DNA from 2 places in the Streptomyces sp. NPDC025618 genome. Region 2 is predicted to be linked to the other one. Evidence: riboswitches for the same ligand, from Rfam matches in the RefSeq annotation. Region 2 holds a riboswitch; the other holds the start of a gene.
The links. Region 2 has a riboswitch for thiamine pyrophosphate ahead of ACZ4A5_RS08250 (thiamine ABC transporter substrate-binding protein). Riboswitches for the same ligand answer to the same signal wherever they lie in the genome.
Positions count from the first base shown of each region.

Region 1: it holds a riboswitch for thiamine pyrophosphate, as region 2 does, so the genes downstream of both, thiO (glycine oxidase ThiO) here and ACZ4A5_RS08250 (thiamine ABC transporter substrate-binding protein) in region 2, are expected to answer to the same signal.

Region 1 is NZ_JBVHLW010000001.1:206,480-213,755, reverse strand. It holds gene pknB (Stk1 family PASTA domain-containing Ser/Thr kinase) at 1-1,190, opposite strand, end outside; gene ACZ4A5_RS00935 (thiazole synthase) at 1,670-2,476, opposite strand; gene thiS (sulfur carrier protein ThiS) at 2,486-2,725, opposite strand; gene thiO (glycine oxidase ThiO) at 2,722-3,900, opposite strand; TPP riboswitch at 3,898-4,010, opposite strand; gene ACZ4A5_RS00920 (NAD(P)/FAD-dependent oxidoreductase) at 4,191-5,411, shown strand; gene ACZ4A5_RS00915 (Rv2175c family DNA-binding protein) at 5,529-5,894, shown strand; gene thiE (thiamine phosphate synthase) at 6,025-6,678, shown strand; gene metF (methylenetetrahydrofolate reductase [NAD(P)H]) at 6,865-7,276, shown strand, end outside.
Region 2 is NZ_JBVHLW010000006.1:38,964-46,239, reverse strand. It holds gene frr (ribosome recycling factor) at 1-442, shown strand, start outside; gene ACZ4A5_RS08260 (phosphatidate cytidylyltransferase) at 442-1,563, shown strand; gene rlmN (dual-specificity RNA methyltransferase RlmN) at 1,652-2,758, shown strand; TPP riboswitch at 2,828-2,932, shown strand; gene ACZ4A5_RS08250 (thiamine ABC transporter substrate-binding protein) at 2,928-4,013, shown strand; gene ACZ4A5_RS08245 (ABC transporter permease) at 4,103-5,716, shown strand; gene ACZ4A5_RS08240 (ABC transporter ATP-binding protein) at 5,717-6,745, shown strand; gene ACZ4A5_RS08235 (DMT family protein) at 6,821-7,276, opposite strand, start outside.

The sequences.
Region 1 (7,276 bases), on a different contig from region 2:
TGGGTCATGTCCAGGACGGCCGGGACGGTCGTGAACTGGCCGGAGTTGATGTACCAGACGCCCGTGCCCACCACCGCCAGCAGGACCGCCGCGAGCACCGCGAGCAGGGTGCGGCTCGGCCTGCGCCGGGGCCGGCCGGTCCGTGCCGCCGGGGCGGCCGGCGGGGCCGGGGGAGCGGGCGGCTGCTCCAGCCGCGTCGTGCGGTTGAGCCGCTCGTCCGCAGCGAGCGGCAGGGGCCGGGCCGCGACGGGCCGCGGGATCACGCTCGTACGGTCCTCCGAGCCGCTCGCCGCCCCCTGCTCCGGCGTCCGCGCGAGCGGAGGCATGGCGTCCAGCTGCTCGTCGGACAGCGCCTCGCGGGTGGCGCGGACCAGGGCCAGCAGGCCCACCGCGTCCGCCGGGCGTTGCTGCGGGTCGCGCGCGGTGGCCTGGGCCACCAGTTCGTCCAGCCGCGGGGCCAGCCCCGGTACGGCCGCCGACGGCGGCGGCACGTCCTCGTGAAGGTGCTGGTAGAGGACCTGCGCCGGGGTGCTGCCGGTGTGCGGCTTGGCGCCGGTGAGCATTTCGTAGAGGACGACACCGCAGGCGTAGACGTCCACCCGGGTGTCGGCCGTGCCGTGTTCCATCTGCTCGGGGGCCAGATACGACACCGTGCCGAGGACCGAGCCGGTGGACGCCGTGGAGTTGGTGTCCACGGCCCGGACGAGCCCGAAGTCGGCGACCTTCACCCGGCCGTCGTCCCCGATCAGCACGTTCTCCGGCTTCATGTCCCGGTGGACGAGACCCGCGAGGTGGGCCGCGCCGAGCGCCGCGAGCACCGGCTCGGCGATGTCGAGCGCGGCGCGCGGCTGGAGGGCCCCGCGCTCGCGCAGCACGTCACGCAGGGTGCATCCGGCCACGTACTCCATCGCGAGATAGACGTACGTGCCGTCCGTGCCCTGGTCGAAGACGCCCACCACGTTCGGGTGATCGAGCCGGGCCACGGACTTGGCCTCGCGGATGAAGCGTTCCACGAAGACCTCGTCGGCGGCGAGCCCCGGGTGCATCACCTTCAGGGCGAGCACCCGGTCGAGCCGCGTGTCGAGGGCGCGGTAGACCGTGGCCATGCCGCCGACGGCGATCCGGGCCTCGACCCGGTAGCGGCCGTCGAGCACGTGCCCGACAAGCGGGTCTCCTAGCGTCGTATCCACGCTAGGAGTCTATGAGCCGTTTAGGGGTGGCCCCTAGCGGCCTTCTTTCCGGGGGGTCCCGGGCCCTGGAGGGGTGCCCCCCGGCGGGTTGGTTTCGCGGATCCGTGATCTTGTCCCTGCGGGGCCATTGCCGCCTGCGGCGGGTGACGCCCTGCGGGCGTGTCCTCAATCTCCCCCAGCTACCGCTGGGAGGTGCCCCCAACGGGCTGGATTCGCGAACCGTAGGCTTCGAGCCCGCGGGCCGCACTGTTCAAGACCCGCTCCGGGCAACTACTCAGCCTGTCCGGCGTTTGAGGACGCGCCCGCAGGGCGCTCTCCGCCGCAGGCGGCGAACGAACCCGCAGGGTTGAGACCACGGATCCGTACAACTAGCCCGTTGGGGGCACCTCCCAGCGGTAGCTGGGGGCGTTTGAGGACACCGCCGCGCAGCGGTGGTGCGGACACAACCCCCCGCAGCCGACCCGCGAGATCAACCCGAGCTACCCGCCGTCGCCGAAAGCAGGCCGTTCCGGGTCGAAGTTCGCCCGGCCCTCCGTGGGGGAGGACGCCTGCGCGAAGTGGCGGCGCGGGATGCGGCCCGCTCGAAAGGCGAGGCGGCCGCCCTCGACCGCGTGGCGCATCGCCTCCGCCATCAGCGCCGGGTCCTGCGCGCGGGTGACCGCCGAGGCGAGCATCACCGCCGAGCAGCCGAGCTCCATCGCGATCGCCGCGTCCGACGCCGTGCCCGCGCCCGCGTCCAGGATCACCGGGACCCCGGCCCGCTCGGTGATCAGCTGGAAGTTGTGCGGGTTGCGGATGCCCAGGCCGGAGCCGATGGGCGAGCCCAGCGGCATGATCGCCGCGCATCCGGCGTCCTCCAGGCGGCGGGCGAGGACCGGGTCGTCGTTGGTGTACGGCAGCACCGTGAAGCCGTCGTCCACCAGGATCTCCGCCGCTTCCAGCAGCTCGACCGGGTCGGGCAGCAGCGTGCGCTCGTCGGCGATCACTTCCAGCTTGACCCAGTCCGTGCCGAGCGCCTCCCGGGCCAGCCGCGCGGTGAGCACGGCCTCGCCGGCGGTGTAGCAGCCCGCCGTGTTCGGCAGGACCCGGATGTCGTGCCGGGCCAGCAGCGACAGCACCGAGCCCCGTACGTTCGTGGCCAGCCGCCGCATCGCGACGGTGGTCAGCTCGGTGCCGGAGGCCAGCAGCGCGCGCTCCAGGACGTCCAGGCTGGGCGCGCCGCCCGTGCCCATGATCAGGCGGGACGTGAAGGTGGTGCCGGCGATGGTGAGCAGATCGTCTGCCATCTGGGCTGATCAGCCTCCCTGCACTGCGGTGAGGACCTCGACGCGGTCACCCTCGCCGAGCGTGGTGCCGGGCCACTGGCCGCGCGGTACGACGGCTTCGTTGAGGGCGGCAGCGACCCCGCTGTGGGCGGTGGTCAAGGAGGCCACCAGGCCGTCGAGGGTCAGGCCCCGGGGCACCGAGCGGCTCTCGCCGTTGACGCTGATGCCGACGTGGGCCTCGGGGCTGTCGGTGGGGTCCATGGGGTTCATACGGGCAGCTCCTGGAGCGCGTTCGAGAAGCGGAGAGGAGAGAACGGGCGGGCCTCGTCCGGCAGCCGTCCGGTGGTCAGCGCCTCGGCCATCACCTCGCCGGTCAGGGGGGCGAGGAGCACGCCGTTGCGGTAGTGGCCGGTGGCGGCGAGCAGGCCGGGCAGGGCGGTGGGGCCCAGCAGCGGGGCGTTGTCGGGCGAGCCGGGGCGCAGCCCGGCGCGGGTCTCCACCAGGGGCAGCTCGGTGATGCCGGGGACCAGCTCATGGGCGTCGCGCAGCAGTTCGTAGACGCCGCCCGCGGTGACGGTGGTGTCCCAGCCGAGCTCCTCGGTGGTCGCGCCGACGACCAGCTCGCCGTTCTCGCGCGGCACCAGATAGACGTGGCCGCCGCGCACGACCGCCCGCACGGTCCGGGACAGGAAGGGCGCGTACGCGCCGGGCACGCGCAGCCGCAGGATCTGGCCCTTGACGGGGCGCACCGGCGGCAGGACGTGCGGGGGGACGTCCGCGAGGGCGCCGCTGCGGCTGCCCGCCGCGAGCACGGTCCGGCCGGCCCGCACGCGGGTGCCGTCGGCGAGCTCGGCGCCGGTGGCCCGGTCGCCGGAGAGCAGCAGCCGTACGGCCTCCGTGCGGTGGAAGGCGACCCCCGCCCGCCCGCAGGCCGTCAGCAGGGCACCGGCGAGCCGCCGGGGGTCGGTCTGGTGGTCGCCGTCCACGCGCACGCCGCCGCGCACGCCCGGCGCGAGCATCGGCTCCAGCCGGCGGCACTCACGCCCCGACAGCCATTGGGCGTCCAGCCCGCACCGCTGCTGAAGGGCGTGCAGCTCCCGCAGATGGGCCCGGTCGTCGGCGTCGAGGGCGACGGCGAGGGTCCCGCAGGCGCGGTAGCCGGTGTCCTGGCCGCTCGCCTCCTCCAGCTCCGCCGTGAAATCCGGATAGCGCCGGGCGGACGCCAGATTGAGCGCGAGCAGTTCCTGCTCGCCGTAGTGCAGCTCGGTCACCGCGGCCAGCATCCCGGCCGCCACCTGGGCCGCGCCGCCGCCCGGCGCGGGATCCGCGACGGCGGTGCGCAGGCCCCGCTGCGCGGCCCGCCACGCCGTGACCAGACCGATGACACCGCCGCCGATCACGAGGACGTCGTACGTCCCCGGTGACGCTGTTGAAGACGCGTGCATGGGCGTCCAGCCCCTCCCTTCGCCGGCATGACCCGGATCAGGTTCGTACGGTCGGAGGCCGGCCAGCCTCCCTCTCAGCCCGGTCCGTCCGGGCTCCCGCGAGTGCTTGTACAGCGGCCACCCTAGTACGGGCCGCGAACCGTCCGGAAGGCCGGACGGGGGCGCCGGAGGGGGCATGCGCGGCAGTGGGGCGCGTCAAACATCGTGACGTTGTGTCAGAGGTCTCGCTACGCGGTGCTCCGGTCGGGACCGGCCGCCGCCCTAGAGTTGATCGGGTGAGCGAGCACCGGATGGAACCGCAGACCACGAGTGACCGGCGCGCTGTCATCGTCGGCGCCGGAATGGCCGGGGTGCAGACCGCCGTCGCCCTGCGCGAGCAGGGCTGGACCGGCACGATCACCCTGCTGGGCGCCGAGCCCCACCAGCCGTACGACAGGCCGCCGCTCTCCAAGGCGGTGCTGCTGGGCAAGGCCGAGGGGTCCGCCTTCGAGGTGGACTTCGCCTCCCTCGGCATAGACCTCGAACTCGGCCGGGAGGTCACCCGGCTGCGCGCCGGCGAGTACCTGCTGGAGACCTCCGCGGGCCCCGTGCCGTACGACGTGCTGGTCATCGCGACCGGCGCGCGGCCCGTCGAGCTGCCCGGCAGCGCGGGTATGCCGGGCGTGCACCTGCTGCGCACCCTGGACGACGCGGAGCGGCTGCGCCCGGTGCTCGCCGGGCAGCGCGACGTGGTGGCGGTCGGCGCCGGGTGGATCGGCGCCGAGTTCGCCACCGCCGCGCGCGAGGCGGGCTGCCGGGTGACGGTCGTCGAGGCCGCGGACCGGCCGCTGGCCGGCGCCCTGCCCGCCGAGGTCGCCGCCCACATGGTCGCCTGGTACGCCGACAGCGGCGCCCGCCTGCTCACCGGCGCGCGCGTGGCCGCCGTGGAGCCCGGCGCCGTGGTGCTGGCCGACGGCACCCGGCTGCCCGCGGACGCGGTGCTCGTGGGCATCGGCGCCCGCCCGGCGACGGAGTGGCTGGAGGGGTCGGGCGTCGAGCTGGCCGCCGACCGCTCGGTGCTCACCGACGACCGGCTGCGCACCTCCGTGCCCGATGTCTACGCGGTCGGCGACTGCGCGTCCTTCCCGTCCGCCCGCTACGGCGAGCGGCTGCTGGTCCACCACTGGGACAACGCCCTCCAGGGCCCGCGCACGGTCGCCGGGAACATCGTGCACGGCACGGCCGAGGGGCCGGTCTACGACCCGGTGCCGTATTTCTGGTCCGAGCAGTTCGGGAGGTTCGTGCAGTACGCGGGCCACCACGTCGAGGGTGACGAGCTCATCTGGCGCGGCGATCCGACGGGCGCGGCCTGGACGGTGTGCTGGGTGCGCGGTGAGGTCCTCGTCGCCCTGCTGGCCGTCGGCCGCCCGCGCGACCTGGCCCAGGGCCGCAAGCTCATCGAGCGCGGCGCGGTCCTCGACCGGGCGCGGGCGGCGGACGCCTCGGTCCAGCTGAAGGCCGCGGAGGTGTGAGGACCCCCTGACGGCGCGGGCCCGGGAGGGCCCGCCCGGGGGTCCGCACGACGCGCCGCCGACAAGGTCGGGTCAACCTGGCTACCGACTGTCAGTCCCAGATGGCAGGCTTGTCCCGTGACCGAGATTGACGCAAAGATCGATGCTCTCGTCCCCGCCTGGCTCAACCTCCCCGACATCGCGGAAATGCTCGATGTCGAGGTGACGCGCGTCCGGCAGCTGGTCAAGGAGGGCCAGCTGATCGCGGTGCGCCGTGGCGAGAACCGAGTGCTCCAGGTGCCCGCCGAGTTCATCGGCGAGGGCAAGGTGATCAAGGGCCTCGCAGGCACCTTGACGCTGCTGAAGGACGACGGCTTCAGCGACGAGGAAATGCTGGAGTGGCTCTTCACTCCGGACCCGACCCTGCCCGGCACCCCGGCGCAGGCCCTGCGCGAGAATCGTGGCACGGAGGTGAAGCGCCGCGCCCAGGCGCTCGCCGTCTGACCCGTCCGCAGGCGCTGTAGACGCCGAGAGAGAACCGTCCGGTGTGGGGGGGGGGGGGGGGGGTGCTCCCCCCCCCCCCCCCCCCCCCCCCCCCCCCCCCCCCACCGCCGACCCCGGGGGGATCCACCCGATGTCCGTCACCGCGCGCGAGCGGCTCGCCGACGCCCGGCTGTATCTGTGCACCGACGCCCGCAGGCGCCAGGGCGACCTGCCGGAATTCCTGGACGCGGTCCTCGCCGCCGGGGTGGATGTCGTGCAGCTGCGCGACAAGGGCATGGAGGCGGGGGAGGAGCTGGAGCACCTCGCCGTGTTCGCCGACGCCGCCCGCCGCCACGGCAAGCTCCTCGCGGTCAACGACCGCGCGGATGTCGCCCACGCCATCGGCTCCCAGGTGCTGCACCTGGGCCAGGGCGACCTCCCCGTGCCCGCCGCCCGCGCCATCCTCGGCGACGAGGTGCTGATCGGGCGCTCGACCCACGCCGAGGCGGAGGTGGACGCCGCCGTCGCCGAGCCCGGCGTGGACTACTTCTGCACCGGCCCCTGCTGGCCCACCCCGACCAAGCCGGGCCGGCACGCCCCGGGCCTGTCCCTGGTGCGCTACGCCGCCGCGCTGAAGCCCGCGCGGCCGTGGTTCGCCATCGGCGGCATCGACGCGGCCAATCTGGACGAGGTGCTGGAGGCGGGCGCCCGCCGGGTGGTCGTCGTCCGCGCGATCACCGAGGCCGACGACCCCGCCGAGGCCACCGCCCGGCTCGCGCAGCGCGTCCGCGCGTACGGAGCGTGATGCCCGGCGGTGCGACGCCGCCGGCGCGTCCCTCACGCGCGTTCCTCACGGACCGGTCAGGGAACGGTCAGCCCTATGTCAACGGGACATGAACGGACTGTCCAGAAAGTGGACGAGAGACCGGCTAATCGGTCATATCGCAAATGAGGGTTGGGGCTGCGCGGAACCGCTGGTTAACTTGCCGGTATGGCCCTTGGCACAGCCTCCACCAGGACAGACCACGCCCGTACGGTGCGTGAGCTGCTCGCCTCCGGTGAGCAGTCCTATTCGTTCGAGTTCGCCGCCCCGAAGTCCGAGAAGGGCGAGCGGACCCTGTGGAACGCCATCCGGCGGATCGAAGCCGTCGGACCCACCTTCGTCTCCGTGACCTACGGCGCGGGAGGCTCCTCCCGTGAGGGCACCGTGCGGGCGACCGAGCGGATCGCCACGGACACCACGCTGACGCCCGTCGCCCACCTGACCGCCGTCAACCACTCGCTGGCGGAACTGCGCAACATCATCGGCCAGTACGCCGACGCCGGCATCCGCAACATGCTGGCCGTGCGCGGCGACCCGCCCGGCGACCCCATGGGCGAGTGGGTGCGCCACCCCGAGGGCA
Region 2 (7,276 bases):
GATCGTGGCGGACTACTACGGCGCGCTGACGCCGATCAACCAGCTGGCGTCCTTCTCGGTGCCGGAACCGCGCATGGCCGTCGTGACGCCCTTCGACAAGAGCGCGCTGCGCAACATCGAGCAGGCCATCCGCGACTCGGACCTCGGTGTCAACCCGAGCAACGACGGCAGCATCATCCGGGTGACGTTCCCGCAGCTGACCGAGGAGCGCCGCAAGGAGTACATCAAGGTCGCGCGCGGCAAGGGCGAGGACGCGAAGATCTCGATCCGCGCCATCCGCCGTAAGGCGAAGGAAACCCTCGACAAGCTCGTCAAGGACAAGGAGTCCGGCGAGGACGAGGTGCGCCGCGCGGAGAAGGAGCTCGACGACACCACCGCGAAGTACGTCACGCAGGTGGACGAGCTGCTCAAGCACAAGGAAGCCGAGCTCCTCGAGGTCTGATGAACGACACATCCTGGGGGGCCCCGTCGAGCGCCGGGTACTGGGGGTCCACCGACCGCGGACCCTCCCCCTCGCTCGGAGGGGACGTGCGCCCGGGCTCGGCGGGTCCTGTGCATGAGGCGGGCGCCGCGGCGCAGACTCGGCCCATGCCCATCGTGCCCTCCTCAGGCGGAGACCAGGACGACCGTGACGAGGGGGCCGCCCACCTGCGCGGCCCCCTGTTCCGTGATGAACAGGAGCCCGACATCCGGCCCCAGGATTCTGCCCCGGAGCCTGCAGTTCCCCAGGCGCCCAAGGCCGGGAAGAAGAGCGCCGGCCGCGATCTCCGGGCCGCGATAGGGGTGGGACTGGGCCTCGGCGCGGTCATTCTCGCCTCCTTGTTCATCTACAAGCCCGTCTTCCTCGGCGTGATCGTCGTCGCCGTCGTCGTCGGGCTGTGGGAGCTGACCTCCCGCCTGGCCGAGCGGAAGGCGATCAAGGCCCCGCTGGTGCCGCTCGCGCTCGGCGGTGCCGCCATGGTCATCGCCGGCTACGCGAGCGGTGCCGAGGGCGCGTGGGTGGCCATGGCGTTCAGCGCGCTCGCCGTGCTGGTGTGGCGGATGCCCGAGCCGCCGGACGGCTATCTCAGGGATGTCACGGCGGGCATCTTCGCCGCGTTCTACGTGCCCTTCCTGGCCACCTTCGTGGCCCTGATGCTGGCCGCGGGCGACGGCGCGTGGCGAGTGCTCACCTTCCTGATCCTGACGGTCGTCAGCGACACGGGTGCGTACGCGGTGGGCTGGAAGTTCGGCAAGCGCAAGCTGGCGCCGCGCATCAGCCCCGGCAAGACGCGCGAGGGCCTGCTGGGGGCCGTCCTGTTCGCCATGGTGGCGGGCGCGCTGTGCATGCGCTTCCTGATCGACGACGGGCAGTGGTGGCAGGGCCTGCTGCTCGGCCTCGCCGTCGCGGTCAGCGCCACGCTGGGCGACCTCGGCGAGTCCATGATCAAGCGTGACCTGGGCATCAAGGACATGGGCGCCCTGCTGCCCGGCCACGGCGGGATCATGGACCGGCTGGACTCCCTGCTGCCCACCGCCCCCGTGGTATGGCTGCTGATGGTGATCTTCGTCGGCAGCGCGTAGGGCTCCGGCCTGCGCTTTTCTCGGTGAGGGGCTCGTTGTCCACAGGACGGCGGGCCCCTCTCCGCACGTCTGCGACACTGGTAGGACCATGCCTGCACCTGGAGAACTCACTTTCGTCGCGCCGCGCGGGGCCAAGCAGCCCCCGCGGCACCTTGCCGACCTCTCGCCCGCCGAGCGCCGCGAGGCGGTTGCCGCGATCGGCGAGAAGCCGTTCCGCGCGAAGCAGCTGTCGCAGCACTACTTCGCCCGGTATGCGCACGACCCCGCGGCATGGACCGACATCCCTGCCGCCTCCCGCGAGAAGCTCGCGGCCGAGCTGCTGCCCGAGCTGATGAGTGTCGTCCGGCACATCTCGTGCGACGACGACACCACCCGCAAGACCCTCTGGCGGCTGCACGACGGCAAGCTGGTCGAGTCGGTGCTGATGCGCTATCCCGACCGGGTCACCATGTGCATCAGCTCCCAGGCCGGCTGCGGGATGAACTGCCCGTTCTGTGCCACGGGCCAGGCCGGTCTCGACCGCAATCTGTCGGCCGCCGAGATCGTGCACCAGATCGTGGACGGCATGCGCGCGCTGCGCGACGGCGAGGTGCCCGGCGGGCCCGCGCGCCTGTCCAACATCGTCTTCATGGGCATGGGCGAGCCGCTCGCCAACTACAAGCGGGTCGTCGGCGCCATCCGCCGGCTCACCGACCCCGAGCCGGACGGCCTCGGCCTCTCCCAGCGCGGTATCACCGTCTCCACCGTCGGCCTGGTCCCCGCGATGCACCGCTTCGCCGACGAGGGCTTCAAGTGCCGCCTCGCGGTCTCGCTGCACGCGCCCGACGACGAGCTGCGCGACACCCTGGTGCCGGTCAACACCCGCTGGAAGGTCCGCGAGGTCCTCGACGCCGCCTGGGAGTACGCGGAGAAGTCGGGCCGCCGCATCTCCATCGAGTACGCCCTGATCCGCGACATCAACGACCAGGCGTGGCGCGGTGACCTGCTCGGCCGGCTCCTCAAGGGCAAGCGCGTGCACGTCAACCTCATCCCGCTCAACCCCACCCCGGGCTCGAAGTGGACGGCCTCCCGGCCGGAGGACGAGCGGGCGTTCGTCCAGGCGATCGCCGCGCACGGCGTGCCGGTGACCGTTCGCGACACCCGCGGCCAGGAGATCGACGGCGCCTGCGGGCAGCTGGCGGCGGCCGAGCGCTGAGCGCGGTCCCGGGGCGGCACTGATACGGTGCCTTCGCGCCTTCGAGCGCACAAACGAACGCACAAATGAACAATCCGACAGGGGAGCGCGAGAGCGCTGAGAGTGCGGCACGGGCCGCAGACCCTCGGACCTGATCCGGGTCATACCGGCGTAGGGAGTCAGACGCACCATGAACACCAACCTCCGGCGTGCCCTCGGCGCGGCGGCCGCCGTCGCGCTCGGCCTGCCCGCGCTGGCCGCCTGCGGCTCGGGCGGCTCCGGCGGGACCGACGGCGGCAAGACCGTCACCCTGGTCTCGCACGACTCGTTCCAGATCTCGGACAGCGTGCTCAAGGACTTCGAGAAGCAGAGCGGCTACACCGTCAAGACGGTCAAGAGCGGTGACGCCGGAGCGGCCGTCAACCAGGCGATCCTCTCCGCCAGGCACCCCCAGGGCGACGTCTTCTTCGGCGTCGACAACACCCTCCTGTCGCGCGCCCTGGACAAGGACCTCTTCACGCCGTACGAGGCCAAGGGCCTGGACCGCGTCCCCAAGGACCTCCAGCTCGACGCCGCGCGGCACCGGGTCACCCCGATCGACACCGGCGACATCTGCGTCAACTACGACCGCGCGTATTTCGCCGGCCACAAGCTGGCCCCGCCGCAGTCCTTCGACGACCTGATCAAGCCGGAGTACAAGAACCTCCTGGTCACGGAGAACTCCGCCACGTCCTCGCCCGGCCTGGCCTTCCAGCTCGGCAGCATCGCGAAGTACGGCGACGCCGGCTGGCAGGACTACTGGAAGAAGCTCAAGGCCAACGGCGTCGAGGTGGTCGACGGCTGGGAGCAGGCGTACAACCAGCGCTTCTCCGGCTCCGCCGCGGGCCGGAAGGCCAAGGGCGACAAGCCGCTGGTCGTCTCCTACGCCTCCAGCCCGCCCGCCGAGGTGATGGATGTGAAGCCGGAGCCGAAGGAGGCCCCGACCGGTGTCGCGACCGGCACGTGCTTCCGCCAGATCGAGTTCGCCGGACTGCTGTCCGGCGCGAAGAACACCGAGGGCGGCAAGGCGCTGGTCGACTTCCTGCTGAGCAGGAAGTTCCAGGAGGACATGCCGCTGACGATGTTCGTCAAGCCCGCCGCCGAGGACGCCGCGCTGCCGGAGCTGTTCACCAAGTACGGCGCGAAGGTCACCGACCCCGCGACGCTCGCCCCCGAGAAGATCGCCAAGAACCGCGAGCAGTGGGTCAAGGCATGGTCCTCGATCGTCCTGAAGTAGACGTCGCGGCAAAGCCGTCCGAGGGCCCCAGGAGCGCCTCCGGGCGGTCCCGGCGGCCCTGGCGGCCGACGGCGGTGCGGCTCGGCCTGATGGCCGTGCCGCTCGCCTTCTTCGGGGTCTTCTTCGCCTATCCCGTCGCCGCGATCGTCTCCCGCGGTCTCAAGGACGGCGGGCGCTGGCAGTTCGGCCGCGTCGGCGAGGTCGTCACCGACCCCGCCATCGGCCACGTCCTGTGGTTCACGACCTGGCAGGCCCTCGCCTCCACCGCGCTGACCCTCGCCCTCGCGCTCCCCGGCGCGTACGTCTTCGCGCGCTTCGACTTCCCCGGCAAACAGCTGCTGCGGGCCGTGGTCACCGTTCCCTTCGTCCTGCCGACCGTCGTCGTCGGCTCGGCGTTCCTGGCGCTGCTCGGGCGCGGCGGGCTGCTGGACGAGCTGTGGGGCGTGCGCCTGGACACCACGGTGTGGGCGATCCTCCTCGCCCACGTCTTCTTCAACTACGCCGTCGTCGTACGGACCGTCGGCGGCCTCTGGGCGCAGCTCGACCCGCGCCAGGAGGAGGCGGCGCGGGTGCTGGGAGCGGGCCGGTTCGCCGCCTGGCGGCGGGTGACGCTGCCCGCCCTGACGCCCGCCGTGGCCGCCGCGGCGCTGATGGTCTTCCTCTTCACCTTCACCTCCTTCGGCGTCGTGCAGATCCTGGGCGGCCCGCGCTACTCCACGCTGGAGGTGGAGATCTATCAGCAGACCGCGCAGCTGCTGGACCTGCCGACCGCGGCCGTGCTCACGCTCGTGCAGTTCGTCGCGGTGGCCGTGCTGCTCGTCGTGCACGGCCGGACCGTGCGCCGCAGGGAGTCCGCCCTGAGGCTCGTCGACGCCGCGCGCACCGCCCACAGGCCGCGCGGCGCGGCGCAGTGGGCGCTGCTCGGCTCCGTGCTGACCGTGATCGCGCTGCTGGTGCTGGTGCCGCTCGTCGTCCTCACCCTGCGCTCCTTCGACGGCCCGGACGGCTACGGCCTGGCCTTCTACCGCGCCCTCGCCTCGGCGGGGGACAACGGCGGGACGTTCGTCGTCGCCCCGCTGGAGGCCATCGGCAATTCGCTGGCGTACGCGCTGGCGGCCACCGGCATCGCGGTGGTCGTGGGCGGCCTGGCCGCCGCCGCCCTCACCCGGCGCGCGGGGAAGCTCGTCCGCGGCTTCGACGCGCTGCTGATGCTGCCGCTCGGCACCTCCGCGGTGACCGTCGGCTTCGGCTTCCTGATCACCCTGGACGAGCCGCCGCTGGACCTGCGCACGTCGTGGATCCTGGTGCCGCTCGCGCAGGCCCTGGTGGGCGTGCCGTTCGTCGTGCGGACCATGCTGCCCGTGCTGCGCGCGGTGGACGCCCGGCTGCGCGAGGCCGCCGCGGTGCTCGGCGCCTCACCGCTGCGCGCCTGGCGCGAGGTCGACCTGCCGCTGGTGGGCCGCGCCCTGGCGGTCGCGGCCGGTTTCGCGTTCGCCGTGTCACTGGGCGAGTTCGGGGCGACCGTCTTCATCGCCCGGCCCGACAACCCGACGCTGCCCGTGGCCGTGGCACGCCTGCTCGGCCGGCCCGGCGAGCTCAACTACGGCCAGGCGATGGCCCTCAGCACGATCCTGATGCTGGTGTGCGCGGCGGCGCTGCTGGTGCTGGAGCGCGTACGCACCGACCGTTCGGGAGAGTTCTAGATGTCCCTGCTGCGACTGGACGGCGTGACCGTCCGCTTCGGCGAGCGCGCGGCGCTGGACGCGGTCGGCCTTGAGGTGGCCGAGCACGAGACGGTGTGCGTGCTCGGACCGAGCGGCAGCGGCAAGTCCACACTGCTGCGGGTGGTCGCCGGCTTGCAGCGGGCGGACGCCGGGCGGGTGTTCCTCTCCGGGCACGACCAGACCGGTGTGCCGACGCACCGGCGTGAGGTGGGCCTGATGTTCCAGGACCACCAGCTCTTCCCGCAGCGGGACGTGGGCGGCAATGTCGGCTTCGGGCTGCGCATGCGCGGGACCGGCCGCGCCGAGGCGGAGCGCCGGGTGGCCGAACTGCTCGACATGGTGGGCCTGCCGGGCGCCCAGCGGCGGCCCGTCGCGGCGCTGTCGGGCGGCGAGCAGCAGCGCGTCGCGCTCGCCCGCGCGCTCGCCCCGCGGCCGCGGCTGCTGATGCTCGACGAGCCACTGGGCCAGCTCGACCGGAGCCTGCGCGAGCGCCTCGTGGTGGAGCTGCGGGAGCTCTTCGGGCGGCTGGGCACCACCGTGCTGGCCGTCACCCACGACCAGGGCGAGGCGTTCGCGCTCGCCGACCGTGTCGTGGTGATGCGGGACGGCCGCATCGCGCAGGCCGGGACCCCGCTGGAGGTCTGGCAGCGGCCGGCGTCGGAGTTCGTGGCCCGCTTCCTCGGTTTCGACAACGTGGTCGGGGCGACGGTCTCCGGGGAGCGCGCCGACACGGTGTGGGGCAAGGTCCCGGTGCCCGCCGGGACCCTGGAGGGCCGCTGCCGTCTGCTCGTACGGCCCGCCGGTGTGCGCCTGGCACCGGAGGCGGAAGGGCTGCCCTGCACGGTCACCGGGCGGACCTTCCGGGGCGATCACGTGGTGGTGCTGCTCCGGCCCGCGCAGGGCCCGGAGCTGGAGGCCGCGTGCGGGCTGCGGGACGCGCCGGAGACGGGCGACCGGGTGGGCGTGGTGTTCCGCGCCGACGACGTGGTGGTGCTGAGCGGTTCCTGACCGTACGGGAACGGGCCGGCCGCCTGGTCCGTGGGGGACAGGCGGCCGGCCCGTACGCGTACGTCCGGCGGAGTGTCAGCCGCCGGACGCCGGCTGGAGTTCCTTCTCTTCCGCCTCCGCCGCCGGCGCGCCCTCCGGTTCGCCGAACCACGCGACCGCCACCGCGCCGGTCACCGCCAGCAGGAAGCCGAGCACCGCGACCCAGGCGAAGCCGGGGCGGGAGCTGTCACCGAGCAGGAGGACGCCGATGATGCCCGGCAGGACGGTCTCGCCGACGACCAGCGCCGCGGTGGCGCCGTTGACCGAGCCGATCTGGAGGGCGACCGTGTGCAGGTACATGCCGACGGCGCCGGATATGAGGATGGCGTAGAGGGCCGGGTCCGCGAGCAGGGTGGGCAGGTCGAACGGGTCGATGCCGTCCAGGACGCGCACGCCCACACCGATCGCGCCGAAGCCGAGGCCGGACAGCAGACCGGCCAGGATCGCCGCCCGGGAGCCCATGAGGCGTACGGCCACCGTGCCGCCGCCCAT